DNA from 3 places in the Kistimonas ophiarachnellae genome. Region 1 is predicted to be linked to each of the others. Evidence: predicted binding sites of a transcription regulator. Region 1 holds the regulator's gene; each other region holds the start of a gene.
The links. Region 1 encodes LexA, which represses DNA repair genes until DNA is damaged. Its sites were predicted from a motif close to TACTGTNTANNTANACAGTA; they were not measured.

Region 1 (10,662 bases):
CCGGCCTACAAGGTACCGGCCCGACAAAGTCGGCCCTATCCAGCCCACCATAAAAAGGCTGGTCTTTGCACACAAAAAAAGACGCTTTGGCGTCTTGTGCGCCTTGTAGTATTCCGGGGTTGCAATCCCGACACTGGATTTTGCCAGTGTCCTACCAATCTATACCTTTACGGTTTCCGATGCAACAGGTTCCAACAAAGGCCAACACAATATGTATGCTCATGAGTCGTTTTATTTTGCTGCATTTTCTTACTTTAAAATGGTCGTTTTCTGGAATTACTACAGACCGCTCTTCAGAAAAGAACCAAACAAAACACATAAACACGCAGATATTTGGAATATTTGGTTCTTTTCTGAGCTTCTACGGTTCCTTTCCGAAAAGAACCGCGTTCTTTTTATTTCGAAGCTATCTCATTGTTTTTGTTGTATTTATAGAGAAAAGAACCGCTTATCTCATTTTATGGGTAGCGGTTCTTTTCTCTGCAAAGTGTGATTGCAATCTCCAGACTTGCATACGTTCCCTTTCTAAAGAGGCGCGTTCCCTTTTGAATAGGAACACGTTCCTATTTAAAAAACACATATCTATTTGTTTTTATTAGCTTTTTACAGAAAGGGAACGTTTATCTCATTTTATACAGAGCGTTCCTTTTCATTGGAATGACAACTGGTTACATCTTTATACATCGAATCGGCTGTAACTCGCGAGTTAAAGGGGCTTAAAAGGGGTTTTATGTTTTTTCAGGGTATGGCCAGACAACGGACAAATTTTATGAAAAATTGGGAATTTTCGTCTCATTTTGCAAGCGAATACACGACACTTTAAGTTTATATAAAAACACTCGCAACCCCTTGTAAATACTGAACTTTCACCCATTTATACCCACACTTATGCAGCTATACCCGCCTTTTTCGTTCTATCTCATTCCTTATGTTCGTATACACTTAAATAAACAAATCATCGCTACCCGACGTTGTTTTTTTCTCCGATCAACTCTGATTACTGCAACATACCAACGACATTTATTATTGCAGACACCAAACAACTGTATATAATCACAGTTACTGTATATAACGACAGAATAGGTAGCGGCATGATCAAGCTCACTCCCCGTCAGGCAGAAATTCTGGCTCTCATTAAATCCCATATTGAGAACACCGGCTTCCCCCCGACGCGCGCCGAAATCGCCAAAGAGTTGGGATTCCGTTCACCGAATGCTGCAGAAGAACACTTACGGGCCCTGGCCCGCAAAGGTGCGATTGAAATCATTTCCGGCGCATCTCGAGGCATTCGAATTCCCGATGACAACCCCCATGAAGCCGAAGGCTTACCGATCATCGGTCAAGTTGCTGCCGGTATGCCGATCCTTGCACAGGAACATATCGAAGATCACTGCAAGGTCAACCCGGAATTTTTCCATCCAAAGGCCGACTATCTCCTGCGCGTTAAGGGAATGAGCATGAAAGACATCGGCATCATGGATGGTGACCTGCTGGCAGTCCATCGCACATCCGATGTGCACAATGGCCAGATCGTTGTAGCCCGTATTGACGAGGAAGTCACAGTGAAACGGTTTGAGAAAAAAGGTGCCAAAGTCTTGCTTCACCCGGAAAACGAAGAATTTAACACGATAGAAATCGACTTGAAAACCGACCACCTCACCATAGAAGGACTCAGTGTCGGGGTTATTCGCCATTAAGGCTAATGGATGATCAATAAAACAGCTTAAGCAAAGTAAACCAGGGCTTTTTGGAGAAACTGATGATGTATTCGATGATTCAACCGCAAACGCTTCATCCGCACAAATTCGGACTCCACCAGCCATCCGGAATGAACGAGGCGATCTATCAAGATGATCGCCCTTATGGCCGAGTCAATGAAGTGATTGCCCCGGCCTTCAGCAGCCTCAGCATCTGCCTGATCACACCGATCCTGTCGCAGCTGACCCGCAACCATGACGACCGCTGGCTTACCTTGATCGCCTCATCGGCCTTTACCAGCGAAATCAGCCATTGGCTGAAAAACGCCGATCTGAATACCAACAAACTGCTCATGCTGACAGCCGACACGTCTGATCAAGCGCTAAACCTCGCCTGCCGCGCATTAAGCAGTGGCAATAGCCATACGGTTGTTGCCTGGATAAACGACCTGTCTGAACAAGGTCTTGATCAACTGGAGCGAGCCGCTACGTTCGGAAAATCGGATGCCCTGGCGATTCGGGGCCGAAAAACCACTAACAAGCAACCCGTATTGCCTGATTTTTTCAGTGCAGCCTGCGCCCGATGAACAGAGAAGCCTCTGCTTCATCGACGCCGGTGGCAGCCTGCATCCCGGCATTAAGCATCACTTTGGCGACATCTAGATAGCGGTTATCAAGATAATCCAGCGCATCTGATGAAAACTTCAGAGTTAGTAGCGTGTTGTGATCATGGCGGGTTCTTAAAACAATCTCACCCTCGGAAATCTCAACAATTTCTAACACATATTCATCTGACATCTACACTGCTTTCCTGATTGCATGGCGAAGAAATGACCGGCACGGCGCGGAATCAGCAAAGGATACTGCCGCTTGCCATCACCATTCAACCATTTGCGACCGAACCCAGGCAATCATTGCTTTCAATGATTCATAAATTATTCGGTAGCTTTCAGGTACATCAGAAAATTTAACCGTATGACTGCCGACTTCCTTGAGTGGAATACACTCAACAGGTGCAGCTTCAACAACACCTGCTGCGGAAGGCAGCCAGCAGTCATCCCATTTCTTCAGCAATGCTGACAACCAGCTTTCCGGCGTTTCTTCAAGCTGTAGCAGCGCAGACAACTCCGCGACCGTTTTGCCATATTTCTCAACAACCAGAGCCGCCTGTTCAGCCGTTTCAGTGCTGACATCAATATCAGCCGCTTCCAGCATTTCTGCTAAAAGCGAGCGATAAGCGCCAACAGCATGAAACAGAAAGCTTTCCCGGCAAGCCTCACCTTCAACAGGCAAGGCTTTACTGGCCAGAAGGGCCTCCCAGTGATCGAGATTGAGACGGGCCATATGCAATTTCTGATTGGTTCTGACCCGCACGGACTGCTTCATGCCTGTTTTTTCTTCTTGGTCTGTTTTTCCTGCCAGCGGCCATCTTCGTAAAACGCCTGCCAGCCTGTTGACTTGCCATCCACTTCAGTCATGACGTACTGCTGACCGGTTTTACGACTAAACCGGATAATACTGGGATTACCATCAGGATCAGTAGCAGGTGCATCCAGAAGAAAATGATACTTGCTATCGATTTCTTTCCGGTGAGGAATTAACTCACTCACAAGTGGCGCACGGGTTTCCCGATTTTTCGGAAACTGGCTCGCCGCCAAGAAGAGACCTGACGCGCCATCACGCAGAATGTAGGTATCATCAACCTTAATACACCGCAGCTCCGGCATGGGCACAGGATCCATTTTCGGCGGCGCTGGCTGGCCATTTTTCAGCAGTTTACGGGTATTGCTGCACTCACTGTTGGTACAACCAAAATATTTACCAAACCGGCCGCTCTTCAGCTGCATTTCAGAGCCGCACTTGTCACATTCCAGCGTTGGGCCTTCATAACCCTTGATCTTGAACTGTCCCTTTTCAATTTCATAACCGTCACAATCCGGATTATTACCACAGATATGCAACTTGCGCTGTTCATCAATCAGGTAGCTGTCCATCGCTGTACCACACTTGCCACATCGATGCTTGGCACGGAGCGCATTCACTTCTGCGTTCTCGTCATCCGCATTGATAGCTTCTTCACCTGGCACCAGGTTGATCGTAGTCTTGCAGCGTTCTTTCGGCGGCAGGGTGTAACCAGAACATCCGAGGAATACACCTGTACTTGCTGTACGGATCTGCATATGACGACCGCAGGCCGGACATTCAATCGCTGTCAGTACAGGCTCGTTAGCACGCATACCACCATCGGTTTGCTCAGCCTGCTCCAGCTTCTGCTTGAATTCTGCGTAGAAGGCATCAAGCAGCTGCTTCCATTCTTTCTGGGATTCCGCCACTTCATCCAGACTCTCTTCCATCTTCGCAGTAAAGCTGTAGTCCAGAAGATCATGGAAGTTTTCTACCAGGCGGTCTGTGACGATATCGCCAATTTTTTCTGCATAAAACCGTCGATTCTTCAGCGATACGTAACCACGATCCTGAATCGTGGAAATAATCGACGCATAGGTCGACGGACGGCCAATACCTCGCTTCTCTAACTCCCTGACCAGCGCTGCTTCAGAAAAACGTGCAGGAGGACGAGTAAACAGCTGACGAGGATCCAGCTTATTAAGGTTCAGACTCTGCTGAGGCTGGATATCCGGCAAAATTACGTCTTCACCTTTCTTGGACAGTGGCGGAAGAACCCGGGTGAAGCCATCAAATTTCAGCGTACGCCCCTTGGTTTTCAGTTCAAACTGTCCTGCCTCAACGGTGATACTGGTGCTCAAATACCGTGCAGGCACCATCTGACAGGCAACAAACTGCCGCCAGATTAAGTCATACAAACGTTCGGCATCTTTCTCCAGTCCGGACAAGGTACCCGGCGAGGCATCAACATCAGAAGGACGAATGGCTTCGTGAGCTTCCTGTGCGCCATCCTTACTGGAATAGATATTGGGCTGATCGGGCAGATAATCCTGTCCAAAACGGCCATTAATATAATCACGCGCAGATGCCACTGCCTCAGCACTCAAATTGGTAGAGTCGGTTCGCATATACGTAATATGTCCCGCCTCATAGAGACGCTGAGCCAAGGTCATGGTCTTCTTGACACTGAATCCCAGCCGCGTACTGGCGGCCTGCTGAAGAGTCGACGTGATAAAAGGCGCCGGCGCTTTAGTAGTCGTCGGCTTGTCGTCCCGCGAACGTACCGTATAACCCGCAGACTTCAATAACGCGAGCGCGGCATCAGTCTGCGCTTTGCTGACGGGTCGGAAATTTTCACCGTTTTCTTTGGTGATCTGGAATCGTGCCGCGTCACCACTGCCCGTAGCAAGATCCGCATACACTTCCCAGAACTCTTCAGGTACGAACTTTCTGATTTCGCGTTCGCGCTCGACAATCAAGCGGACGGCAACTGATTGAACACGCCCAGCAGAAAGGCCTCGAGCTATTTTGGCCCAAAGTAATGGTGAAACCATGTAACCCACGACACGATCAAGAAAACGCCGTGCCTGTTGCGCATTGACGCGATCAATGTTCAGACGACCGGGGCTCTGGAAAGCCTCGTTAATGGCACTCTTGGTGATTTCATTGAACGTGACACGGCGATAGTCGGCTACGTCAGGACCGATGGTTTCCTGCAAGTGCCAGGCAATGGCCTCTCCCTCGCGATCCAAATCCGTTGCGAGATAAACGGTTTCAGCGGCCTGGGCTAAACGACGCAGTTCATCGACCACTTTCTCTTTGCCCGGCAGCACTTCGTAGTGTGCATCCCAACCGTTTTCAGGATCAATGCCCATACGGCCGATCAGCTGCTCACGCGCTTTCTGCTTCTTATGCTTTTCTTTCTGCTCAGGTGTCATCTTGCGGGTTTCAGCCGCTGCCTTCGCCCGCGCTTTCGGATCAACAGGCGTGCGAGAACCACTGCCGCTGACCGGAAGATCCCTGATATGGCCGACACTGGATTTGACGATAAAGTCTTTTCCCAGGTACTTGTTGATGGTTTTCGCCTTGGCGGGCGACTCCACAATGACCAGTGATTTACCCATACTGTTTTTCACATCCTGTTGCGGGTTCCTGCCTCACGGTTCAGATCGGGACAGGGGAGCTATGCAGATCGCGTCAATATATAAGGTTTAACATACGCCGGGTCAAGAAAGCGAGCCAGGTGACTGATTCAAAAGCGTTTTATCTTTTTTACCAACAAACCAGCCCGGAAAGCTACCCCGCCAAATCAATTAAGGGATACCTTCTTCACCGCACGAATGCAAACACTGTTAAAACCGAATCTAGTGAATCAATGCGAGATACGCCAATAACAGTACGGATTGAAACACTGACAACACAACCATCCCCCGTCACTTGCTGTCATGCCAGATGGAATGTCAGACAGCTGAATGGATAGCGTTTTCCAGAACAATGAGACAATCGATCGTCCCCACGGACAGCGATCTTTTTCGGCGGAAAACTCTACTCTATTTGTCAGGGTAAAAACAACAGACCCCGGCAAAAGGTTACCGGGGTCTGATTTATTTCACACTTTTGGACAACGCCTTATACGCGCTCGATCACCGTGGCAATGCCTTGCCCCAGGCCGATACACATGGTCGCGAGTCCCAGGGTGCCGTCTTTCCACTCAAGCACGTTCAGGAGGGTGCCAGTGATCCGCGCACCGGAACAGCCCAGAGGATGGCCCAATGCAATCGCACCACCATTGAGGTTGACACGATCATCAATCTTATCGAGCAGTTTGAGATCTTTGGCAACGGGCAATGCCTGCGCCGCAAACGCCTCATTCAGTTCAAAATAATCAATATCCTCAATAGACAAACCAGCGCGCTTCAGTGCTTTCTTGGTAGCCGGCACAGGACCATAGCCCATAATTGCCGCTTCACAGCCCGCCACAGCCATGGAACGAATCTTGGCGCGGATATTCAATCCTGCCGCCTGTGCGCGCTCCGCAGACATTACCAGCAGCGCTGCAGCGCCGTCAGACAGCGCTGAAGAAGACCCTGCAGTCACAGTACCGCCTTTCGGGTCAAAGACCGGCTTAAGGCTACTCAATGCATCCAGAGTGGCGTCCTGACGGATAACCTCATCGATCTCGCACTTCACCTTAAAACCGTTGGCATCATGACCTTCGATGGCTACGACTTCATTCTTCCAGCGACCTTCTACGGTAGCTTCCCAGGCTTTCTTGTGGGAGCGCAGCGCGAATTCATCCTGCTGCTGACGGTTAATACCGTGCATACGACCCAGCATCTCAGCCGTCAGGCCCATCATGTTGGAGGCTTTCGCGTAATGCTTGGAACCTTCCGGGTTCAGGTCGATACCATGGTCCATTTTTACGTGGCCCATGTGCTCTACACCGCCGACCACAAACACATCGCCGTTACCGGTAGCGATGCCCATGGCCGCAGTATGCAGCGCCTGCATGGAAGAGCCACACAGACGGTTAACGGTCTGTGCTGCCACTTCACGGGGCAGATCGGCCAGCATCGCGATATTACGGGCGATATTCATGCCCTGCTCTTTGGTCTGGTTCACACAACCCCAGATCACATCTTCTGTTTCGCGGGTGTTCCAGTTCGGGTTACGTGCCTTGAGGGCCTCAACCAACTCGGCAGACAGCTTTTCTGCCCGAACATTACGAAACTGTCCATCTCTGGACTTACCCATCGGTGTGCGGACCGCATCGACGATCACCGCATCTCTCGGATTCAGACTCATGTCGTTTGCTCCTGAATTCTTATCAGGCCCGGTACAGGCCGGGCCAGGCGTTATCTGTTACGGAATATCCTGAACAACCTTAAAAGAAGGTTTTCCCTTCAGCGGCCATTTTCCGGAGTCCTTCTGTTGCCTGGTACAGCGGTCCGAGGTCCGCATACTTGTCAGCCAGGGCAACAAACTCAGCAACGCCCATTTCATCGATATAACGCAGCGCACCACCGCGGAATGGCGGGAAGCCAATGCCGAAGATGAGGCCCATATCAGCATCCGCCGCGGTCTGGACAATGCCGTCTTCCAGGCAGCGAACCACTTCCAGACACATCGGGATCATCATACGCGCGATAATTTCATCGGCTTCAAAGTCACGACGATCAGCACATACCGGCGCAATCAGCTCATAGGTGCTTTCATCAACGACTTTCTTCGGCTTCCCACGCTTATCGGTTTCGTACTTGTAGAAACCAAGATTATTCTTCTGACCCAGACGGTTGTTTTCGAACATCACATCAACCGCGCTCTTGAAGTCACGCTTCATGCGGTCAGGGAATCCGTCTGCCATGACGCCCTCAGCATGCACACCGGTATCAATACCGACGACATCCATCAGGTAGGCAGGGCCCATCGGCCAGCCAAAGCGCTCCATGACTTTATCGACTTGTTGGAAGTCGGCACCGTCACGCAGCAATCCGGCAAAACCGCCGAAATAAGGGAAGAGGACTCGGTTTACCAGGAAGCCCGGGCAGTCATTCACAACAACCGGCGTCTTACCCATGGCCTTGGCATAGCTGACCACAGTGGCAATGGTTTCTTCACTGGTCTTTTCACCACGAATAACTTCCACCAGCGGCATCATGTGCACGGGGTTGAAGAAGTGCATGCCACAGAAGTTTTCTGGACGATCCAGCGCTTCTGACAGCGTATTGATGGAGATAGTTGAAGTGTTAGACGTCAGGATTGCATCATCACGAATTTGCTTTTCAGCCTCAGCAAGAACGGCATGCTTGACCTTAACATTTTCAACAACGGCTTCGACAATAACGTCAACTTCCTTGAAGTCACCGTAAGACAGAGTAGGAACAATGCGATTGAGGGTATCACCCATCTTCGCCGCATCCATCTTCTTACGTTCAACCCGCTTAGTCAGCAGCTTCTTCGCCTCATTCAGGCCCAGATCAATACCGGCCTGATTGATATCTTTCATGATAATCGGCGTGCCCTTGTAGGCAGACTGGTAAGCAATACCACCGCCCATGATACCGGCACCAAGAACAGCTGCCTGCTTAACGGGCTTAGCTTTTTTCTCGTAAGCCTTGGCAGTTTTCTTCAACGCCTGATCATTAAGGAACAAACCGATCAGGTTACTGGCAACGGAAGTCTTGGCCATTTTAACGAAGCCTTTTGCTTCAATTTCAATGGCTTGATCACGTTTCTTGCCAGCATGCTTCTGCATGACCTTGATGGCTTCTACCGGCGCCGGATAGTTAGGGCCAGCCTTACCGGCGACAAAACCGATGGCAGAGTTAAACGCCATCATCTGCTCCATGGGGGGCAGTTTGACCGCATCCAGTTTTTCCTGACGCTTGGCCATATAATCCAGCTCACCGGCACCTGCGCGCTTAACCAGATCAGTCGCGGCTTCCAGCAGTTGCTCAGGCTCAACCACCGCGTCTACTGCACCGACTTTCAGCGCCGCATCCGCACGGTTTTCGTTGCCCATGCAAATCCACTCGATGGCATTGTCCGCACCGACAACACGGGACAGACGAACTGTTCCCCCGAAGCCCGGGAACAGACCCAGCTTAACTTCCGGCAAACCCACCTTGGCTTTGGTGGACATCACCCGGTAGTCAGACGACAGACACATTTCAAATCCACCACCCAGGGCCATGCCATTGATGGCAGTAACTGTCGGCACAGGCAGGTCTTCAAAGTTGCTGAATACGGCATTTGCTTTCAGCACCCAGCCCATCAGCTCTTCTTCAGGCAGGGCAAAAGTATTGGTAAATTCAGTGATATCGGCGCCGACGATAAAGACGTCCTTGGAACTGGTGACAACCACACCCTTGACATCACTGCTGGCCCTGATGGCATCAGTGGCTTCATGCAGTTCTTTCAGGGTGGTCTGGTTGAACTTGTTGACGGACTCCCCTTGCAGGTCAAAATTCAACTGAGCAATGCCATCATCCAGCAACGTGACGGTGATGGCCTGGCCTTCGTAAATCATGAACGTTTCTCCACGTTTGTGCGACACTCTAGGCCTGTACAACAACCCACTGCAGCCGAGGTCCGCACCGGGCATTGAAGGATTTTTTCACTGCCATTCCCTGGCTACCTGTTCGTGTTCTGACAACCGATCGCATGCGATTCATACGACCGTTTGAATCCGGTGTGAAACCTTCACGGAAAAGCTACGTAATGTCAAGGGTGTTTTAGGTATTTACCGACATTCCCAGAAATAACAACCGAACAGAATGCCCTGCAAAATAGCAGTTCTATTCACTGGCTACTGCATCATTGTTATTAACGTTCAAAGATTCAGAGACAGGCATCTCGAAGTGTGGTCAAAACAGCGTGAAGCTGATCAACGGTGTTTTTATCGCCCCGCTCATCCCACAAAGCCACCACGCTCATTTGCCGGATGGTAATCTGGACAACACCGGATGGGAGTTCTCTCAGCAATCCAGTAATAGACTGCTGATTAAGGGCATCCGGTAATACCCAGGCATGATTTGTCTGACGCTGAAGAACAATAGGCACATGAATATTCAAAGAGCGTTCGGTTGGCAGGACGTACTCCATCCAGTGGATCTCCGGATCACAGGCGCCCGGGAGTTTCTCCAAATCCTTGCACTCACTGACGTTCATTTTTTTTGTGAAGGCCGCCTGACGAAACGCCATCTGCTGACGCTCTCGTTTTGATGGCATCAGCCACATCAAATTCCCTGCAATCACCGCCAAAATCAGTAAAACTATGAGCCAGATCATACACTTCTCAGCATTTTGTTTTAGTATGTTGATGTAAGTCTGCCTGCATGTCTCGGTTTCGGGCAAGGCCTGCCGGCAAAATCGGGCGGATAGACATCAGGAACAGCCTCTTTACGAACCGGAAAAGGAACATACAATGAGCCTGTACAAGCACGTTCTGGTAGCTGTCGACCTGACCGAGGAAGCTGATGAAGTGCTGAACAAGGCCCAGGCCATCGCCGAAGCCAATGAGGCCCGGCTGACTCTGGTCCATGTCGTGGAACCCCTCAGT
Region 2 (10,662 bases), on a different contig from region 1:
TACGATAACTGCTTTCTCACCCACACCGACGGACTCAACCGGCTGGCCGTCACGGAACAGCGCCTTGACGATTTCTTCACCTTCCAGCGCGGTATAACCGGTAAATTCGGTCGCACCTTCAATCTTCAGAACATCGTTATAATCCATCCCGAACTGGCTGGCGGCACGTGCGAGATTGCGCTGTTCTTCCATGCAGGCTTCATAGCCGTCCATGTCCAGAGTCAGGCCACGCTCACGGGCGATATCGTGGGTCAGGTCAACCGGGAAACCATAGGTGTCATACAGGGTAAACACGGTTTTACCGGGAATTTCGGTGCCGTCGATGTTTGCCAGATCGTCTTCAAGGATCTTCATACCCTTATCCAGCGTACGGGCAAACTGTTCTTCTTCCTTACGCAGAACACGCATCACGTGATCTTTGTTCTCAGCCACAACATTCGCCGCATCGCCCATGGCTTCGATCAGCGCAGGCACCAGCTGGGCAAAGAACGGCTCGCGAGCACCCAGCTTGTGTCCATGACGGCAGGCGCGACGGATAATACGGCGCAGGGTATAACCCCGACCATCGTTGGACGGCAGAATGCCATCAGCCACCAGGAATGCGCAGGAACGGATATGGTCAGCAATGACACGCAGTGATGCGGTGGTAGTATCCGGGCAGTTCAGCAGACGGCCGGCTTCTGCCAGCAGGGTCTGGAACAGATCAATCTCATAGTTGCTGTGTACGCCCTGCATGACAGCGGCGATACGCTCCAGGCCCATACCGGTATCAATGGATGGCTTCGGCAGCGGATGCATTTCCCCATCAGCCGTCCGGTTAAACTGCATAAAGACCATGTTCCAGATTTCGATGTAGCGGTCGCCATCATCGTTCGGGCCGCCCGGCGGGTCACCGGCCACATTTGGGCCATGATCATAGAACAGTTCACTACACGGTCCGCAGGGGCCGGTATCGCCCATGGACCAGAAGTTATCCTTCTCACCCAGGCGAGAGAAACGCTCAGGGCTGACTTTCATCTCTTTCAGCCAGATATCTTCCGCTTCCTGGTCATCCTTGTAGACGGTGACCCACAGCTTCTCTTCCGGAATACCCAGCTCAACGGTCAGGAACTCCCAGGCGAACTTGATGGCATCACGCTTGAAATAATCACCAAAGCTGAAGTTACCCAGCATTTCAAAGAAGGTGTGGTGACGGGCGGTGTAACCGACGTTTTCCAGATCATTGTGCTTACCACCGGCACGGACACAACGCTGGGACGTGGTGGCACGGTTATAAGAGCGCTGCTCCCGGCCCAGGAACACATCCTTGAACTGGTTCATACCCGCGTTGGTAAACAACAACGTCGGGTCATCATGGGGAACCAGCGAACTGCTTTCGACAATTTCATGTCCCTGCTTATTGAAATAATTCAGAAAAGCAGACCGTAATTCAGAACTTTTCATATCACCTTCCCGTCAGGGAGTCTCAAAATGGATAGATGTCAGGACTCTCACTGTTCTGACACCGGGAAATTCGCAAAATTCGCGCATTATATAACGACGAGCAACAGGCGGACAGCCACAGGCAATGAACTTGTGGAACCCTCCAACAGCCATTGCCTGAGCACATAACCTGGGAATTGAGCCGACAGACAATCTTCTGCCGACCATTACATGGGTTGCGATTATCGCTTGATCGCTACCGATCAATCCAACCGTATAAACACGCAGGTAAACCCGTTACTTACCACGATCAGCCACGGATTCCAATAACGCAAACAGGCTGGAGGTATCCCAGCGCCCGCCCCCCATCGACTGAACCTGGGCATATTGCTGGTCCACCATGGCGGTAACCGGCAGGCTTGCGCCATTTCTGCGCGCTTCTTCCAGGCAAATGGAAAGGTCCTTGCGCATCCAGTCCACGGCAAAACCATGTTCATACTTTCCCTGAAGCATGGTCTGGTAACGGTTTTCCATCTGCCAGGACTGGGCCGCGCCCTGGGAAATCACCTCAACCACCGCCGCCGGATCAAGACCGGCTTTACGGGCAAAATGCAAACCTTCAGACAGCGCCTGAACCAGACCGCCAATACAGATCTGGTTAACCATTTTGGCCAGCTGCCCGGCTCCGGTTTCACCCATCAGTTTCACACAACGGGCATAGCTTTCTATAACAGGCGCCGCTTGCTCGAACGTTCCGGCATCACCGCCCACCATCACGGTCAGCGCACCATTTTCAGCACCCGCCTGACCGCCAGACACCGGAGCGTCTAGAAAACCCAATCGGGTTTCGGCAGCAATACCGGCCAATTCACGCGCGACAGAGGCTGAGGCCGTGGTGTGATCCACAAAAACTGCCCCTTTTTTCATACCAGAAAAAGCGCCCTGCTCACCCAGGCAGATTTGTCGAAGATCATCATCATTGCCGACACAGGCAAACACAAAGTCCGCACCGGCAGCTGCGGCCGCAGGCGTTTCTGCACCATGCCCCTGATACTCGCTGAGCCACTGCTCCCGACGCTGCGGCGTCCGGTTATAGACAGTCACCTTATAGCCTGCGCCTGCCAGATGGCCGGCCATTGGATATCCCATCACCCCAAGCCCAATAAAAGCAACCTGACAGGTCATAACGCCACCCTTTCCACTGTTTTGATTACTGTTTGCGTTAACACAACTTAATATCATGGTGCCGGGATGGCTGCCAGCTTCAGGCGATGAAAATTCTGGTTAAAGAGGGAGAAACAGGTATGCAGCTGATCAGCGGCGGATGTGTCACCCAACCAGCGGAGCGCCTCGATAGCACTTTCTACCGTACACAAATGTGCTTCATGCCGAACACGGCGCAACTGATACTCGGATATACATTCCGAACCTAGATCCAAAACGGGCAGACCATGAAGATAAGGGCTGTGGTTATACATTTTTCTCGCCTGCTGCCAGGTGGCATCGATGAGAATAAATGCCGGCACTTTATCCCGTGGAATGCTGCCTGAACTAACCATCACGGCATCAGAAGCGTGATAACGGGCATAGGCAGAGGGAAAAACAAGAATCGGGTAATACCGCAAGTCAGATAACAAACTTAATAATGCCTTATCCGGCTCCACTCGACTCCATGTGGCGATGTGGCCTCCAGCCACACTACCGGCCAGCAGGTAACCTGTGTTGGTCGCTTTAGCCTGTTCATTTTCATGCATCAGCAACCAGAAAACGGCCTTGCTGGCGACCACCGGTTTATCCGCACACAAACAGATGAACTGCGGCAACAAGCAAGTCTCACAGCGCTCCATCAACCCACAAACTCCATCTTTTAATCCAGCGACTATTCATCACTCTCACGGCCATCGACTACAGCCATAATGGTATCGATATGAAAGCCCCTGTATTGCAGGTAACGAACCCGTTTTGCTTTTTCCTTTGGGTCTTTTACCGGTGCGGCCCCAAATTTTTTCACGTTGACCTCACATGCCTGCTGCTTCCAGTCTTCCTCAAAAGCCTCAAGCTGTATTGACACCAGCTCAGCAGCAATGCCTTTTTGCAGCAGTTCCTGCTTGATTCTCACCGGCCCCAAACCACGAGAAACACGACTACGTACAAAACTTTCCGCAAAGCGCTCATCGGATAACAGCCGATCTGCCTCCAAGGCACCCAATACCACTTCCAGCATTTCCGGCGTTTCAGCCCGGCTGCGCAGTTTCTGCCAGAGTTCTTTCCGGCTATGTTCGCGGCGCGCCAGCAAATCCATTGCCGCCCGCCGCAGTTCTGTTTCAGAAGAAGACATAATCCATCCCATATAAAAACGGCGCTTACCCCTTTAGAGGTAAACGCCGTAGCATTCAATCCAACTCAGAAAACTCAGGCCAGTGTCAGCTCTTCATTTTCTTCCGCTGCGTTTTCAGCTTTCTCTTCGGTCTGGGGCTCAGAAGAGGTCAACAGCTGGCGCCGAATTTCAGACTCAATCTCTTCCGCAATCGCCGGGTTATCCTGCAGATACTGCGCGGCATTCGCCTTGCCCTGGCCAATCTTGTCACCTTTATAGGCGTACCAGGCGCCAGCCTTATCGACCAGCTTCAGCTTAACGCCCAGATCAATCACTTCACCCATACGGTAGATACCCTTGCCATACAGGATCTGGAATTCAGCCTGACGGAACGGTGGCGACACCTTGTTCTTGACCACTTTCACACGGGTCTCGTTACCGATGACTTCATCACCCTGCTTCACAGCACCGGTGCGACGGATATCCAGCCGAACACTGCTGTAGAATTTCAGAGCATTACCACCGGTTGTGGTTTCCGGGTTGCCGAACATGACACCGATCTTCATCCGGATCTGGTTGATGAAGACCACCAGACAGTTGGCCTGCTTAATGGAACCGGTCAGCTTACGGAGCGCCTGGCTCATCAGACGAGCCTGAAGACCGACGTGTGAATCACCCATCTCGCCTTCAATTTCCGCTTTCGGTACCAGGGCCGCGACAGAGTCGACAATCACGACATCTACTGCACCGGAACGTACCAGCATATCGGTGATTTCCAGCGCCTGTTCACCGGTATCAGGCTGAGACACATACAGGTCGTCAACATTGACACCCAGGCGACGGGCATACTCAGGATCCAGTGCATGCTCCGCATCCACAAAGGCACAGGTTGCGCCCTGCTTCTGGGCTTCTGCGATGACACTCAGCGTCAGGGTTGTCTTGCCTGATGACTCGGGACCATAGATTTCAACAACACGTCCTTTCGGCAGACCACCAATACCCAGCGCAATATCCAGCTGCAGGGAACCGGTTGAAATTGCCGGAATCGGTTCATGCTTCTGGTCACCCATGCGCATGACGGTGCCCTTGCCGAACTGTCGCTCAATCTGGCCAAGCGCCGCCTGTAACGCCTTTTTCTTGTTGTCATCCATCTGACGCACCCTCACAATTAATCCGACCTTTGCCGGCTGGCACCTTCAACGGCATCATCCAGCCCGCAACGCTAAAACAACTGTATACTTAAACAGTATTAAAACACACAATCTGATATTCGACTAGTCGACAATAAAATTTAATCTGACCGCCCGTTTAACCCGCATCCTGTTCAGCTAATCGCAAGAGGCCTGAAAGTGCTGTCACAACTGCCTGCTGCCGTATTTCAAAGCGATCACCGCTAAAATGACACACCCGAGCTTCCGTAGGCTGACCTTCCTGAGACCATGCCAGCCACACGGTACCTACTGGCTTTTCGGGACTACCGCCCTCCGGCCCGGCAATACCGCTGATCGCGACTGACAGCTCTGCACCAGCATTCCGGCGCGCGCCATAAGCCATTTCTGTCACCACTGCCTCGCTAACAGCACCATTTTGAGCCAGTGTTTCAGCCTTCACACCCAGCATCTGCTGCTTGGCCTCGTTGGCGTAGGATACATAACCATAGCCGAACCAGGCCGAGCTGCCAGCCACCGACGTTATGGCTTCCGCCACCCAGCCGCCCGTGCAGGATTCCGCTGTGGCGACCCGCCAGCCCTTTTTCAGTAATACTTGTCCCAGCTGCTGCGCAAGATCATGAACCTCTACCTGCATCCTACCCACCGCTCCTGCCAAAATGTTATCGTCGACTAACGTCAGATCAACCTGCAACCTCAACAAAGCACACAACAGAATTGCTGAATAGAGACATCGCTAACAATCGCCACCTTATCTTGAAAGAGGTTTTGCACAAAACCTCTCATGATCTCGCTATTTCAAAACCGCACGATCAGCAATCCCAAGCGTTTACATAGATAGAAAGGGATTAGTTACTGGAACGAACAACGCTCAGGCACGAATCAAGCGTAACAACTCATCCGTCTGGCGCTGCATCAAAACCACATCACCCCGACTTTCAACATTCAATCGGATAACCGGTTCTGTATTGGACAGACGCAGATTAAAACGCCACAACCCCATGTCCACAGAAATACCGTCTGTATGATCCACTGAAACAGCATCGGCTTCATAAACCGCAAGCACCCTGTCAATAGCCCCCTGCGGATCATCCAGCTGACTGTTAATTTCGCCAGAAGACGGGAACGCCTTGATACGCTCAGCAACCAGTTCAGAGAGCGCCTGTTCTTTTCGAGACATCAACTCTGCCACCAGCAACCAGGGGATCATTCCGGAATCACAGTACGCAAAATCACGGAAATAATGATGGGCGCTCATTTCTCCACCGTAGACGGCATCTTCCTTACGCATTCTCTCCTTGATAAAGGCATGGCCGGTTTTGCACAGCACTGGCTCCCCACCGGCTGAAGTGACCTGATCAATCGTGTTCCAGGTCAGACGGGGGTCGTGAATAATTTTGGCCCCGGGGTTATGTACAAGGAAAGCCTCACCCAGCAACCCGACAATATAGTAACCCTCAATAAAGGCACCCTTTTCATCGAACAGGAAGCATCGATCAAAATCGCCATCCCAGGCAATCCCCATATCTGCACCATGCTCAATCACAGCATCCGCTGTCGCAGCACGACACTCAGGCAATAACGGGTTCGGTATACCATGCGGAAAGGCGCCATCAGGCTGATGGTGAATCTTGACAAACTCTACCGGAACATCCTTGGCACGAAAATGTGCCTCAATAGCATCCACTACATGCCCAGCAGCACCGTTACCCGCATTCACGACTAATTTAAGGGGTCTTAATGCTGCGACATCAATATAACCCATAATGTGAATGACGTAGTCGTCGAGCGTATCCACTTTGTCATAACTGCCTCGCTCAATGACGGGTGAAAAGTCATTACGTTCAGCTAACTGCTCAATTTCGCGCAAACCGGTATCACCACTGACAGGCTGAGCGCCCGCACGGACCAGTTTCAAACCGTTATAGTCCATGGGATTGTGACTGGCAGTCACTTCAATCCCACCGTCTACACCAAGATGAAACGTCGCAAAATACACCTCTTCCGTACCGGCCATACCAAGGTCAAGCACATTCACACCAGCGTCCCTCAACCCATCAATCACTGACTGTTTAAGCGATTCACTGGTCAGGCGGACATCACCACCTATCACAACCTTTTTGGGTTTTAGGTATTCACCATAGGCCCGGCCAATCCGGTAAGCGATTGTTTCATTGAGTTCATCAGGCAGGCGTCCACGAATATCGTAGGCTTTGAAACAAGTAAGGCTAGACATAAATAACCAGTGAATAACAAATGGATAATGCTTAACGAGGAAACGGCCAACAGGACTTTCGACCGAGGTCTGCGACAAGCATAACCCAATCAACCTTCCCGATAAACGAAACACCTCAACCGGTTTTCCGATCCCGCTAAAATCTGCCTGGAAAAAACTTCTGGAAAACCAAACCTCACGTCAAGAGCAACGACGTCACACCATCTTACTTGCCCTGAGAGCACCATAGACCTAGTTTGTGGATACCTGCTCATAAGAAAGTACAAGATTACGACAATTACACGAATTTATTTCCTGACACCAGATACCGTACAATCTCTCCATTTACCCGGTCACGCCGGTGACCTGACAAGAACGACCTGATCCGGATCATCATGACTCAAGCAGCAAAAGCCAGCGATAACAAGCAAACCCCCATGATGCAGCAATATATGCGCATCAAGCAGCAACACCGGGATCAGCTGGTTTTTTACCGCATGGGCGACTTTTATGAGCTGTTCCATGATGATGCAAAAAAAGCCGCGTCACTGCTCGACATCACCCTGACGGCGAGGGGCCACTCCAACGGGCAGCCCATTCCGATGGCGGGCATCCCCTTTCATGCTGCGGAAGGTTATCTCGCCCGGCTCGTCAAGCTGGGTGAATCGGTTGCTATCTGCGAACAGATTGGTGACCCCGCAACCAGCAAGGGGCCGGTTGAACGTAAAGTTGTCAGGATCATCACACCGGGCACCGTCAGCGATGAAGCTTTATTAGAAGAACGGAGTGATAACTGGCTGGCCGCCCTGCATGTGCAGGATGATCTTTACGGGCTGGCCATCATGGACATCACCAGCGGTCGGTTCCACGTTCTGGAAGTCAAAGGCCTGGAAGCCATCCTTGGTGAACTCCAGCGCCTTAGCCCGGCGGAACTTCTGACCAGTGAAGACCAGGTTTTTGATAGCCTGATTGCACAGCGCAATGGTTTCCGGCGCCGCCCGCCCTGGGATTTCGATCTTGAAACAGCGCACGACCTGCTGACCCGCCAGTTCAAAACCAAAGATTTGTCCGGCTTTGACTGCAGCCATATGACCGTTGCCATTGCTGCCGCCGGCTGCCTGCTGCAATACGCAAAAGATACCCAGCGTACCGACCTGCCCCATGTTCGCACCTTGCGGGTTGAACGTCGTGAAGACTGCGTGGTGCTCGATGCGGCCAGCCGTCGCAACCTCGAGCTGGATACCAACCTTAACGGTGGTCGTGACAATACCCTGTTGTCGGTGATGGATAAGACCGCGACGGCAATGGGAAGTCGCCTTCTCTGCCGCTGGATTAACCAGCCACTCCAGAATATTGATCTGCTGCGTGAACGCCAGTCAGTTATTCTCGCCTTGTTGTCGGATTATCGGTACGAACCTATTCATTCGACACTCAAAGGCATTGGTGACATTGAACGCATACTTGCCCGTGTTGCGATTCGCTCGGCACGCCCTCGTGATCTTGCCCGGTTGCGTGATGCACTTTCACGCTTACCGGACCTTCAGACACAGCTGAGTGCAATTGATAATGTCCGACTAAACCAGCTGGCTACCCAAATCAGTGAGCATCCGGAGCTGGTTGCCATTCTGCAAAAGGCCGTTATTGAAAATCCGCCGGTTGTCATCCGTGACGGCGGCGTGATTGCAGAGGGCTATGACGAAGAACTCGACGAACTCCGCGCCATCAGTGAAAACGCCGGCGATTACCTGCTGCAGATGGAAAAGCGGGAAAAAGAAGAAACCGGCCTCTCGTCACTGAAAGTGGGTTACAACCGGGTACACGGTTATTTCATTGAACTGAGTCGCCGTGAAGCGGAAGACGCACCGGTTAACTATATTCGTCGCCAGACGTTGAAGAACACCGAACGTTTCATTACCCCTGAACTGAAGACATTCGAAGACAAAGCACTCTCCAGCAAAAGCCGCGCGTTGGCGAGGGAAAAGGCACTGTACGAAGCCTTGCTTGAAATCCTGGCCGAACAGCTGCTGCCACTCCAGGATACGGCTCAGGCCATTGCGGAACTGGATGCCCTGACCTGCTTCGCTGAACGCGCAGAAACCCTCAATCTCGCCTGCCCTGAACTCACACAGGGTGAAGGAATTATGATTGAAGAAGGTCGACACCCTGTTGTCGAACAGGTATTGAACAATCCGTTCGTAGCCAACAGTCTCGACCTTCATCGTGACCGGCGCATGCTGATTATTACTGGCCCAAACATGGGCGGTAAATCGACCTATATGCGGCAAACCGCGCTGATTGTGCTGCTTGCCCATATCGGGAGCTTTGTACCGGCAAGCCACGCAAAGATCAGCATTGTCGACAGAATTTTTACACGAATCGGCTCATCGGACGACCTGGCAGGCGGTCGCTCAACCTTCATGGTGGAAATGACAGAAACTGCTAGTATCCTCAATAATGCGACAGAACGCAGCCTGGTACTGATGGATGAGATCGGTCGCGGCACCAGCACCTTCGATGGACTCTCTCTGGCATGGGCCTGCGCGCATCACCTGGCCGACCAGATCCAGGCTTACACCCTGTTCGCTACACACTATTTTGAAATCACCCAGCTGCCTGAATCCTGCCAACGGGTGGCCAATGTTCACCTGAATGCCACAGAGCACGACGATCGGATCGTATTTTTACATGCCGTCCAGGAAGGGCCTGCCAGCCAAAGTTACGGCCTTCAAGTTGCGCAACTCGCCGGCGTTCCCCGTAACGTGATCCTTCAAGCGAAGGACAAACTGCATCAGCTCGAGCAAAAACCCAATGATGCAGAACTGCAGCCTGAACCACCCGCTACCCACAAGCGCGCACGAAAAGCAGCCAACCCATCCCCTCAGACGGACCTGTTTGCGCTTCAGGCACCCCATCCGGCCGTGGACATCATTGAACAGCTGGACGTTGATGATATATCACCACGCGAGGCGCTGGATTTACTGTATCGATTGAAAAAAACGGTTAAGTGATCAGACGGTTCTATCGATAGTAAAAAATCATCTTAATCCGAAGGAACGACGAGTGCCGGTTACCTGTAACCGGCCAGAGTTTACTGTTAGACTAGCGTCCGAAATAACCATTGACTGGATCACCCCGGTACCGTGACAGCCAACAGACAGGGTTGATAACTGGTCGGCGCTAGAATAACAATCAAATCAGCCTATGAAGATGGAGTAACCGCTATGGCTTTTGTAGTGGGTGAGAACTGCATAAAGTGCAAGTACACAGACTGCGTCGAAGTCTGCCCTGTAGATTGCTTTTATGAAGGCCCGAACTTCCTGGTCATCCACCCGGACGAATGTATTGACTGCGCACTCTGTGAACCGGAATGCCCCGCTAACGCCATTTTCTCGGAAGACGAAGTCCCTGAAGATCAGCAGGAGTTCATTGAACTGAATGCGGACCTGGCTGAAATCTGGCCCAATATCACCGAAAAGAAAGATTCGCTGCCGGATGCCGAAGAGTGGGACGGCGTAAAAGGCAAACTGGAGCACCTGGAA
Region 3 (10,662 bases), on a different contig from region 1:
AAAACAACGCATGAGTGGCTACTACTCAAAAACCACTCTCGATTGATTGCACTTACTTCTCAGAATGACGTTCTATATCTTTCTTGATAAACCAAGCGAAACCACCACCAAATGCAATCACTAATCCAACGGTAAGTAAGCCCGCTATCACAACAGTATCCAGATACATAATCCCCTCCTTCCAGCATTTTCGTTCTCTTTATGAACTCAGGCTAGCAGTACCCGGAAACCACCCTATTGACACAGATCAATAACCCTTCGAAAAGTCAGGTTGATTCGAGGAGATACACTTTTTTGTGTCTTTGGAACCTGATGCTGCCAGTGCTGCTGCATACCTGCCCCCATAAATAGCAACGAACCCGCCTCAAGCATCAGGGTTCGCACAGGGATGGAACGATCGGTTTTATGACGCAACTGAAATCGTCGCATCGCACCAAGACTAAGAGATGCCACCAGCGGATCATCCCCCAGCTCTGGTTCATCATCCGCATGCCAGCCATTACTATCCTGACCCGATCGATAAAGGTTCACTAAAACACTATTGAATTCGGCTCCTGTGGCTTGCTCAACCCGCATTTTCAGCACATGCAAAATCGGCAACCAGGGTAACGGCTCCAGCTGAATCCCCGAGTAGCGATAGCTGGCACCGGCATCGCCATACCAGGCTTGCAAGCGCGGCAATGGCAGGGTTCGACCAAACATTTGGATTTTATCCTGTTGCCACGCCACCGTTTCCAGCAGCGCTTGATACAGCTGGCTGGCTTCATCAACCGTCAGCCAGGTTGGCCAGTATCGACAGACACCACCCTGCAAGGTGATAACTTCATCGCTCATTTCATTTCTACCGGAATCAGGACTTAACATTTGCCAATACCTGCCCTAGAATACTGTATAGATATACAGAATATCACAGACAAAAACCGAGAGGACCACCATGGCCGTTATCCCCATGTGGCAATGTGACCGGGACGGAAGCATGTTTGCAGATAAGAAAGCTGCCGAAGAGTACGATCGTCAACTGGAGCTGGCTGCCAACCTGAGCAGCCTGCTGGAAAAGCATTTCAGTACGCTGGACGAAGAACTGGCAGAAAACATCGGCCTGCTGCTGGCCCGTCACAAGGACACCCTGTCCAAAGCGTTCAAGGGTAAACCTGAACTAGTGCTGGAACTGCTTAACGAAACCCAGCCAGTCTTCGAACCCGAGCCCGCCTGATAGGCACAGCCCGACAACAAACCTGCGCCCGGCCTGCCCTGTAAACCCCGGAGCGGTAGCGTAGACTGAATGCCGTTATCCGAAGGTGCCTCCCACTCCAACATCTTTGGATGCTTTCAGGTAAATCCCTGCTTCGCCGGAAAGGCTTACTTTCCGGCATTTTATTCTCCAAACGTTCCTGCTTCACCTATGCTGTGCACCGATACCAATCATCCGGATTGTTTCCCGTTTCGGTCACCCCCATATTGAGTCTTTCCGGTTATCCGCTAACATACGCCCCTTTTTATGTAGAGGGAGCAGGCAACCCCTATGGCAACATTCGTTTCTGGACAACGCTGGATCAGTGACACAGAGATCGAACAGGGGCTTGGCACCATTCTTACCATTGAGGCGCGAACGGTAACGCTACTCTACCCCGCCACTGGTGAAACCCGTGTCTACCGACTGGAAAACTGTCCGCTGACCCGCGTCATGTTCGCGGTGGGCGATACCGTTGAAAGTCATGAAGGCTGGTCACTCACCGTCACCGGCGTCAGGGAAGAAAACGGCCTGGTTACCTATACCGGCACGCTAGACAATGGTGAGCAACGGGACCTCCCCGAGTCCTGTCTCAGCAATTTTATTGAATTTAACAAACCGCAGGATCGTCTGCTGGCAGGTCAGATTGACCTGAACAGCAACTTTTCTCTGCGTTACCAGACTCTCTGTCATTACAACCGGGTCATCCAGTCGCCCCTGCTGGGTCTCACTGGCGCGCGCGCCAGCCTGATTCCCCATCAGTTGCATATTGCGAATGAAGTGGGCAGCCGTTTTGCCCCCCGCGTTTTGCTGGCGGATGAAGTGGGTCTTGGTAAAACCATCGAAGCCGGCCTGATCCTGAGTCAGCAACTGCTGACCGGTCAGGCACAGCGCATACTGATTGTGGTTCCGGAGCCGCTGGTTCACCAATGGCTGGTTGAGATGCTAAGGCGTTTCCACCTGCGTTTCAGCGTATTCGATGCAGAACGCTGCCGAAATGCAGATGGTGACAACCCCTTCAGCAGCGAACAGCTGATTCTGACCAGCCTGGAATTCCTGCGCGACCATCCGGAGCACCAGGAGCAAGTTGTTGACGCTGGCTGGGATCTTCTCGTAGTCGATGAAGCCCACCACCTGTTGTGGACGGAATCTGAGGGCGGCAGCCCGGAATATCAGCTGGTCGAAACACTGGCAAACTGTACCCCCAGCGTGCTGTTGTTGACAGCAACGCCTGAACAGTTGGGTGTGGAAAGCCATTTCGCTCGACTGCGTCTGCTGGATCCGGACCGTTTCCATGACCTGGAACAGTTCCGCACAGAATCCGCCGGATATGAGCCGCTGGCCAAAGCCGTTCAGCAATTACTGGAAGCCGAGCAACTCCCCGAAGAACAGGCAGCGGTCATTGCCTCTTTGGTGGGAGAAGAAGCCCAGCCTCTGCTGGATAGTCTGACCGCTGAAGACCGGGAACAGGAAGCTTACGACCAGGCAAAAGAGCAATTGATTCGTCTGTTGCTGGACCGCCATGGCACAGGCCGTATTCTGTTCCGGAACACGCGCGCCTCTGTCCCCGGCTTCCCCGGTCGCGTCGTGCAGGGTTATCCACAACCCCTGCCGGAGCTGTACCAGATTGCACTGGAAGAATCCCGGGAATCCGGGCATCTGCTCAAGCACCAGCTGTTTCCGGAGCTGTCCTACCAGGCCAACATCAAGGTTGATGACATGGATCCCTGGTGGAAAGTTGACCCCCGGGTCGAATGGCTGGCGAATCTCCTGAAACTATTGAAAAAGGAGAAAGTGCTGGTCATCTGCGCCAACGCCACCACGGCCATGGATCTGGAAGCGGCTTTGCGCATTACTTCAGGCGCACAGGCATCAGTGTTCCACGAAGGCATGTCCATCGTTGAGCGTGACCGTGCGGCCGCCTGGTTTGCAGATGAAGAATACGGCGCACAACTGCTGATCTGCTCAGAGATAGGCAGCGAAGGCCGGAACTTCCAGTTTGCCCATCACCTGGTGCTGTTTGACCTGCCCTTCAACCCGGACCTGCTGGAACAGCGTATTGGCCGGCTTGACCGGATTGGCCAGTCTGAAACCATCCGTATCCACGTGCCTTACCTCGAAGGTACCGGACAGGCTCGCCTGTTTCACTGGTACCACGAAGGGCTCGATGCTTTTGCCGACACTTGCCCTGCCGGTAGCGTTGTTTTCTCCGAACTGGGCGAAGAACTCACCGAATGGGTCAGCAAAACAAAAGCGACCGAAGACGATGAGGCAAGTGAAAGCAGCGATACGCTGATCAGCAAAACCCTCACCCTGAACACGGAAATTGCCGGCAACCTGCGACAGGGCCGGGATCGTCTGCTGGAGCTTAACTCGCGAGGTGCAGGCAGCGCCCGCGATCTTGCCGCCGAAATTCGCAAAGAGGATACGCCGAAGGTTCTTAGAAACTACCTGGAACGCCTCATGGAAGGGTTTGGCCTCGAAACCGAGGATCACTCCAAACACTGCCTGATTGTCCGGCCCGGCAGCCATATGACGGTCTCGAGCTATCCGTCTGTGCCTGCTGATGGCACGACCATCACCTTCAACCGCGATACAGCCCTGGCTCGTGAAGACATGCAGTTCGTCACCTGGGAACACCCCATGGTACGCGAAGGCATGGAAATGCTGCTGACCAGTGAAACCGGTAATACGTCGGTCGCGCTGATCAAGAACAAGGCACTGAAACCCGGCACCATGCTCATGGAAGCCGTCTTTGTGGTTGAAGCCGGCGGAGACAGGAAACTGCAATTGCACCGATTCCTGCCACCCACGGTAATTCGCACACTGATTGACCCCAACCTGAACAACCTGGCTGACAAGGTCGGTTTTGAAGGGCTGGACAGTCAGCTGCAGAAGCTCAAGACCACGATGGCTCGCAAGGTCGTCAAGGCTCAGCGCGAACCCATTCTCAAGATGGTCAACAAGGCTGAGGATTACGCCCGCACCCGCGTGGCGGATATCATCAATGAGGCTTGCCAGCAATTGATTCAGTCAGTCACCCGGGAAATCCGGCGACTGGCGGCGTTGAAAGCCGTCAACCCGAATATCCGTGATGAGGAAATTGAGTTCCTGAAGCAGCAGGCGGCCATTGGCCACCAGTGCCTGCAAAAGGCGCAGCTGCGTCTGGACGGGATTCGATTAATCTTCGCGGCACAATAAACCGCTAAAATCCGTCTGCTATTAATGAATACATTACATAGCAGACGGAACATTCGACCTTAGTCGATAAAACCATTGTATTAATTACAAAATCCGAATATTCATTTATATTTTCAACGATACAAAATCATTCACAGGAAAACTAAAGCAGTTTTATTAATGATATACAAAGGAGGTATATATCATGGCCATCAGAAATGGGAACGTATCTTATGGAGCTGACTCTACAATTATTCGCCTAGGTAAAAATGGAGAGTCCTATTCAATCCCTACGAAAGACGTTACAACCTCAGCATGTAATAGAAAAGTGATTGCAATTAAGGAAGCATTTTCACAATTTGGCCAATGTCTAAGCAAGAAATTCAATTATCTTGGACGGGGCTTAAAATCATTAAAAGATTGGGCTATTTCACTTTGCAACAAGCCTAAACCTGAAATTGTTGACGTCAACAAATATGTTAACATCCAAGATGTAACTGTACCGGCATATGTTCCTCGAGAAAATGCTAAAACATATACTGACATTGATAATACGCCATGCACAGGAAAAGCATCATATGATGAAACGGCTATTGCTGAAGGCGTTCGTGAAATGATTGATGTTAACGAATACGTCAACTTTAAAGAACTAACGGCACCAGCATATGTTGCACGGGAAAATGCTAAAACACAGAATGATATAGATAATATACCTTGTTTAGGAAAATCATCATATGATGAAGCGGCCATTGCTGCTGGCGTTCCTGAAATGGAAACAGGATTTGTAGCAACAATGAAATGGATAGGAGGGGGTATTCGAGACTTTTTACTGAGATCACCGCTTTAAAATGTCGAATATTTCACTACACCAAAAATTAAACAACACATAGCATATGTAATAGGAGATTCCATCCATCCGCAACAATTTAAAATAAAAAATCTTACTTATAATCACGGCTTCCATAATTCAGGGAGCCTTTTTTTATCAGAAACAGTTTACTCATTAACACCAACATCATACTTATTTTTATAGATAATCACCCAATTCCAAACCACTCAGCTTTAAGAGCCTCAAGCCAGCAGACGACAAAATACGCAACCGCTATTGTTCAACGTCTTTAGTTTTTTATTGACCAATACCTCTTGCTACCTTACGCCACAATCTCTAACCTAGCCTTAAGATGCTGCAACGCAAGATCACCGGTACCACCATGACCAGCACGATCACACCGCATACCGTAAGTCCCTGCTTTCAACTGAAAGGAAGCATGGTCACGCTGATGACGCTAGAGCTGTTTCACTTCAGCGAAGTTGAGTTTCGCACCCAGCTACAGACACTGGTCGCCCAAGCGCCACGCTTTTTTGAAAACACACCGGTGGTACTGGCCCTGGAGCGTTTGAGCAGCAATAGCATCACACCGGACTTTGACCACATCCGGTCTCTCTGCGCAGGTTTTGGCATCAACATTTTCGCGATCCGTGGTGGTAACCATAGCCTTCAGCAGGCTGCCGCTAATGCCGGACTCGCCTGCCTGCCGCCACAACGAGGCAATACCGTTAAGCGTAAGCTGACAGCTAACAGTTCAGCGACCAAGGAAGCACCGTCAGCCAGCATTCTCACCATGACACAGGGGGAGCTTCCCCTGGATCAGCAACCAGAAGCCAATGCCCCAGAATCGATTGAAAAGGCAGCCAATAACGATTCATCACAGAAAACAGAAAAACCTTCACAATCAACTCGCATCATCACTCAGCCCGTGCGCTCCGGTCAGCAAATTTACCATCCTGGCGAACTGATCATTCTGGCACCGGTAGGTGCTGGCGCGGAAATTCTCGCAGATGGCAACATCCATGTGTATGGCCCCCTGAGAGGTCGCGCCCTGGCCGGTGTCAATGGCAATAACAAGGCTCACATTTTCTGCCAGCATTTCGAGGCCGAACTGATTTCCATCAATGGCCGTTTCAAGCCGGCGGGTACAATAGACGAGAAATTCTGGAAATCAGCCGTTCACGCCTGGCTGGATGAAGATAACCTCCGCTTTGAAGCGCTGTAACCCAAACCGGCTTCGGCTTTCCAGACTGACGCTCAACGCCCAAACTCGATACAATGACGTCGTGGTGCCACTGCCATGAGACCCGGGCACAGTTTCAGTCGCGACCACTGATTGTACACGTAGACATCAGTCGTCTATTACCTGTACCCATGTAGTTTGTTTGTAAGGGATGATTCATTGGCCAAGATAATTGTTGTCACATCAGGCAAAGGGGGCGTAGGTAAAACGACAACCAGCGCAGCCTTCTCTACCGGCCTGGCCATGCAGGGTCACAAGACCGTTGTGATTGATTTCGATATCGGCCTGCGCAACCTGGACCTGGTCATGGGGTGCGAACGTCGTGTCGTGTATGACTTTGTCAACGTCATCAATGGCGAAGCGGCATTGCACCAGGCCCTGATCAAGGACAAGCATACGGATAACCTCTTCGTCCTGCCCGCCTCCCAGACCCGGGACAAAGACGCACTGACACCAGAGGGGGTTGAAACCATTCTCAACCAGCTCAAGGAAGATTTTGACTACATTGTCTGTGATTCGCCGGCCGGCATCGAGAAAGGTGCCCTGATGGCACTCTATTTTGCCGATGAAGCGATTATCACCACTAACCCGGAAGTCTCCTCTGTTCGGGATTCTGACCGTATTCTCGGTATTCTGCACAGTAAATCCCGCCGGGCAGAACAAAACCTTGAGCCCGTGAAAGAACACCTGCTGCTCACCCGCTACGATCCTGAACGGGTTAAAAAGGGTGAAATGCTGAGCGTTGAGGACGTGAAAGATATTCTGGCCATCCCCCTGATTGGCGTTGTACCGGAATCCATGGCGGTTCTGAAAGCTTCCAACCAGGGGCAACCGGTAATCCTGCAGGAAGAGAGTGACGCCGGCCAGGCCTACAGCGATATTGTCAGCCGTTTTCTTGGCAAGGATCTGCCTCACCGCTTCCTTGATTCCAGGAAAAAGGGTCTGTTGGAACGGATGTTTGGGGGACGCTGATGAGTCTGTTTGACCTTTTCCAGAACAAGGAGAAAAAAACCTCCGCGTCTCTCGCCAGGGAACGACTGCAGATTATCGTCGCCCATGAGCGCGCAGGCCGCGACAGTCCTGACTACCTGCCGGCCATGAAGCAGGATATTCTGAACGTCATCCGGAAATATGTGGCGGTGGAAAACGAGGATGTCAGCATCCAGTTCGACACCCGTGAAGAAGTCTCCATTCTTGAGCTGAATGTCACGCTGCCAGAGTCGCCAACTGGCACGAAATAACTTCATTCCGCCAAAAGCCACTGGTATTCTGTCAGGCATCCACCCTGCCTGACAGAATACTCATGACAAAGCACACCTTCGACCAAGATACTTTCAATAAAAAACTACTGACCTTTCTGGACCAGTCCCCCACACCATTCCATGCCACACGGGAAATTGCACGCCAACTGGACAATGCCGGCTTCACGGCACTGAATGAACGCGACGCCTGGCAGCTGGCTCCTGGCAAAAAGTACTACACCACACGCAACGGCTCCTCCATCATTGCCTTTACCACCGGCAAAGGGAATTATGCGGAACAGGGTTTTCGCATGGTTGGCGCGCATACCGACAGCCCCTGCCTGAAGGTAAAACCCAACCCAACCCTGCAGGAAAAAGGCTGCTATCAACTGGGAGTTGAAGTATACGGCGGTGCATTGTTGAATCCCTGGTTTGACCGCGATCTGTCACTGGCCGGACGAGTCACCTGGACTGACCAGCAGGGCCAGCTACATAGCTCCCTTATCGATTTCCGTGATGCTATTGCCACCATCCCTAATCTGGCAATTCACCTTGATCGGGAAGCGAATAATACCCATCCCATCAATCCACAAAAAGATATCCCCCCCATTCTTTCGCTGCTGAAAAATGACGAAAATATCGATTTCATGCAGCAGCTGGTGAATCGCCTCAAGGTTGAAGAACCCTCCAGCCAACCTGCTGAAATACTGGATTATGAGCTGTTTTTCTACGACACCCAGAAAGCCGCTATTATCGGGATGGAGCAGGACTTCATTGCCTCTGCCAGACTGGATAATTTGCTTAGCTGCTTTACAGGCCTACAGGCCTTGCTGGCAGCCAACAGCGAATCCCCTTGCCTGCTGGTCTGCAATGATCACGAGGAAGTGGGCAGCCAATCCGCCAGTGGCGCACAGGGACCATTCCTGAAGAATGTACTGGAACGCATCATCGGTACCGGTGAACCCCTGACACGCACCATGCAGCGATCCATACTGATCTCGGCAGACAACGCCCACGCGGTACATCCGAATTATGCAGACAAGCATGATGGCAACCACAGCCCAATCATGAACAAAGGACCGGTTATCAAGATCAACGCCAACCAGCGTTATGCCACCACCAGCGAAACCAGCGCACTTTTCAGACATCTCTGCCAGAAAGCCAATGTGCCGGTACAAAGCTTTGTAGCCAGAACGGATATGGGCTGCGGCAGCACCATCGGCCCACTGACAGCAGCGGAGCTGGGTGTAATGACACTGGATGTTGGGCTGCCAACACTGGCCATGCATTCCATCAGGGAGCTTGCCGGCACAGAAGACGCCACCAACATGGCCAATCTGCTGGCGCATTTCTACAACGAAGCAAACCTGACCGTTCTCTAAACCTTCCGGGGCAGAACCTCTTAGGTTTTGCCCCATTCCCGCCTAACGGCATGACGTATGAATCAAGCCGTCCTATCCTGAAAACATAACGCAGGCAAGCTGATCAATGACTGGGAAGGCGTGCTATACGTGCAGTTTCAAATGCAACTCCAGCACGGCAAAAGGCCAAACTATCGCTTTCCCTGCCGCGACAGTTGTAGGTATCATGCTTGAGACGTCTGTAAAAAGGCTGAGTAGACGGCCGATTACCCAGAAACAGCCACCAACGGGCTGGGTAGAAAAAGGAGTTGTCACCCATGCCGGTTTCCATAACACGCCAGGCAGACACTGATAAGAGAGCGAACCATCTGATGCATTTTAAGGCCCGAACTGCCCGTCTGAACCTGTTTTTTGCCTTGCTGTTGTCATTGTCATCGACACTGGCTTTCGCCAAGGACAGCGAAACCAGCCACGTTGATACCGATAAACTCCTTGAGCAGCAGATTGAAACACTCAAGCCTACGCTCAATCAAGCCATCGCCAGTGTCAATGTCGTGCAGCTGCTGCAGCGAAACTCCTACGAAAAAATCACCATTGATAACAACAGTTCGGAACAGATCTTCCAGAGTTATCTGGACACGCTGGATCGAAATCGCAGTTTCTTCCTTGCGTCCGATATCAAAGAATTCAAGCCTTACCAGAATGAACTTGATAGCGCCCTTAAAAGCGGTAATTTGAAGCCTGCCTTTGACATTTTCAACCGTTACATGCAGCGCAGCGAAGAACGCATTCGATTCGCGCTAAAGTACCTGGAAGCCGGCCTGGATCACATCGATTTCAACAAACAGGAATCACTGACGATTGATCGCGAAAAATCCCCCTGGCTCGCTGATCGCAAGGCGCAGGAAGACCTATGGCGGCGCCAGTTGAAAGACAGCATCCTGAACATGAAGCTGAACGAAAAGCCGCTCAAAGAGATCCAGGAACTGCTGCACAAGCGCTATACCAACCAGCTTCGCCGACTCCACCAGACCCGCAGCGAAGATGCCTTCCAGCTTTACCTGAATGCGTTCACCCAGCTTTATGATCCCCATACCCAGTATTTCTCACCCCAGCGTGCGGAAACCTTTGACATCAATATGAGCCTTTCTCTCGAAGGCATTGGCGCCGTTTTGCAGTCTGAGGACGAATACACCAAGGTTGTCAGCATTGTTCCTGCAGGCCCGGCAGATAAGGCCGGACAACTCAAGCCAGGGGATCGCATTATAGCCGTCTCTCAAGGTGAGAATGGCAGATTTGAAGATGTAGTCGGGATGCGCCTGGACGAAGTGGTAAAACTAATCCGGGGCCCCAAGGGCACCCAGGTAAAACTGGAAACCATTCCCTCCAACAGCAAGGATGGCAAGACACGCATCTACCCCATCACCCGTGACAAGGTCAAGCTGGAAGAGCAATCAGCCCAGAAAGAGATCATCACCATCAAGCAGGGCGATCATAACTATCGCATTGGCGTCATTGAAATTCCGGCGTTTTACATCGATTTCAAGGCCGCCCAGGCGGGCGACCCCGACTACAAG

Region 2: the regulator LexA is predicted to act here: its motif matches at 4,969-4,988, upstream of recA (recombinase RecA).
Region 3: the regulator LexA is predicted to act here: its motif matches at 886-905, upstream of AC27K1_RS09875 (YebG family protein).

Annotation. Positions count from the first base shown of each region.
Region 1 covers NZ_BAAJPA010000002.1:276,487-287,148, forward strand. The annotation lists gene lexA (transcriptional repressor LexA) at 1,092-1,697, shown strand; gene AC27K1_RS03475 (SulA-like leucine-rich domain-containing protein) at 1,772-2,284, shown strand; gene AC27K1_RS03480 (hypothetical protein) at 2,262-2,495, opposite strand; gene AC27K1_RS03485 (DUF6586 family protein) at 2,574-3,083, opposite strand; gene topA (type I DNA topoisomerase) at 3,080-5,725, opposite strand; gene fadA (acetyl-CoA C-acyltransferase FadA) at 6,231-7,406, opposite strand; gene fadB (fatty acid oxidation complex subunit alpha FadB) at 7,486-9,630, opposite strand; gene AC27K1_RS03505 (hypothetical protein) at 9,942-10,391, opposite strand; gene AC27K1_RS03510 (universal stress protein) at 10,528-10,662, shown strand, end outside.
Region 2 covers NZ_BAAJPA010000014.1:59,304-69,965, forward strand. The annotation lists gene alaS (alanine--tRNA ligase) at 1-1,443, opposite strand, end outside; gene AC27K1_RS17045 (NAD(P)-dependent oxidoreductase) at 1,720-2,607, opposite strand; gene AC27K1_RS17050 (tRNA-uridine aminocarboxypropyltransferase) at 2,661-3,269, opposite strand; gene AC27K1_RS17055 (regulatory protein RecX) at 3,302-3,760, opposite strand; gene recA (recombinase RecA) at 3,835-4,890, opposite strand; gene pncC (nicotinamide-nucleotide amidase) at 5,048-5,545, opposite strand; gene cpsG (phosphomannomutase CpsG) at 5,780-7,144, opposite strand; gene mutS (DNA mismatch repair protein MutS) at 7,519-10,131, shown strand; gene fdxA (ferredoxin FdxA) at 10,345-10,662, shown strand, end outside.
Region 3 covers NZ_BAAJPA010000006.1:262,741-273,402, forward strand. The annotation lists gene ccoM (cytochrome c oxidase subunit CcoM) at 53-169, opposite strand; gene AC27K1_RS09870 (alpha-ketoglutarate-dependent dioxygenase AlkB family protein) at 235-834, opposite strand; gene AC27K1_RS09875 (YebG family protein) at 935-1,213, shown strand; gene rapA (RNA polymerase-associated protein RapA) at 1,523-4,432, shown strand; gene AC27K1_RS09885 (hypothetical protein) at 4,617-5,258, shown strand; gene minC (septum site-determining protein MinC) at 5,593-6,465, shown strand; gene minD (septum site-determining protein MinD) at 6,643-7,455, shown strand; gene minE (cell division topological specificity factor MinE) at 7,455-7,724, shown strand; gene AC27K1_RS09905 (M18 family aminopeptidase) at 7,787-9,106, shown strand; gene AC27K1_RS09910 (carboxy terminal-processing peptidase) at 9,403-10,662, shown strand, end outside.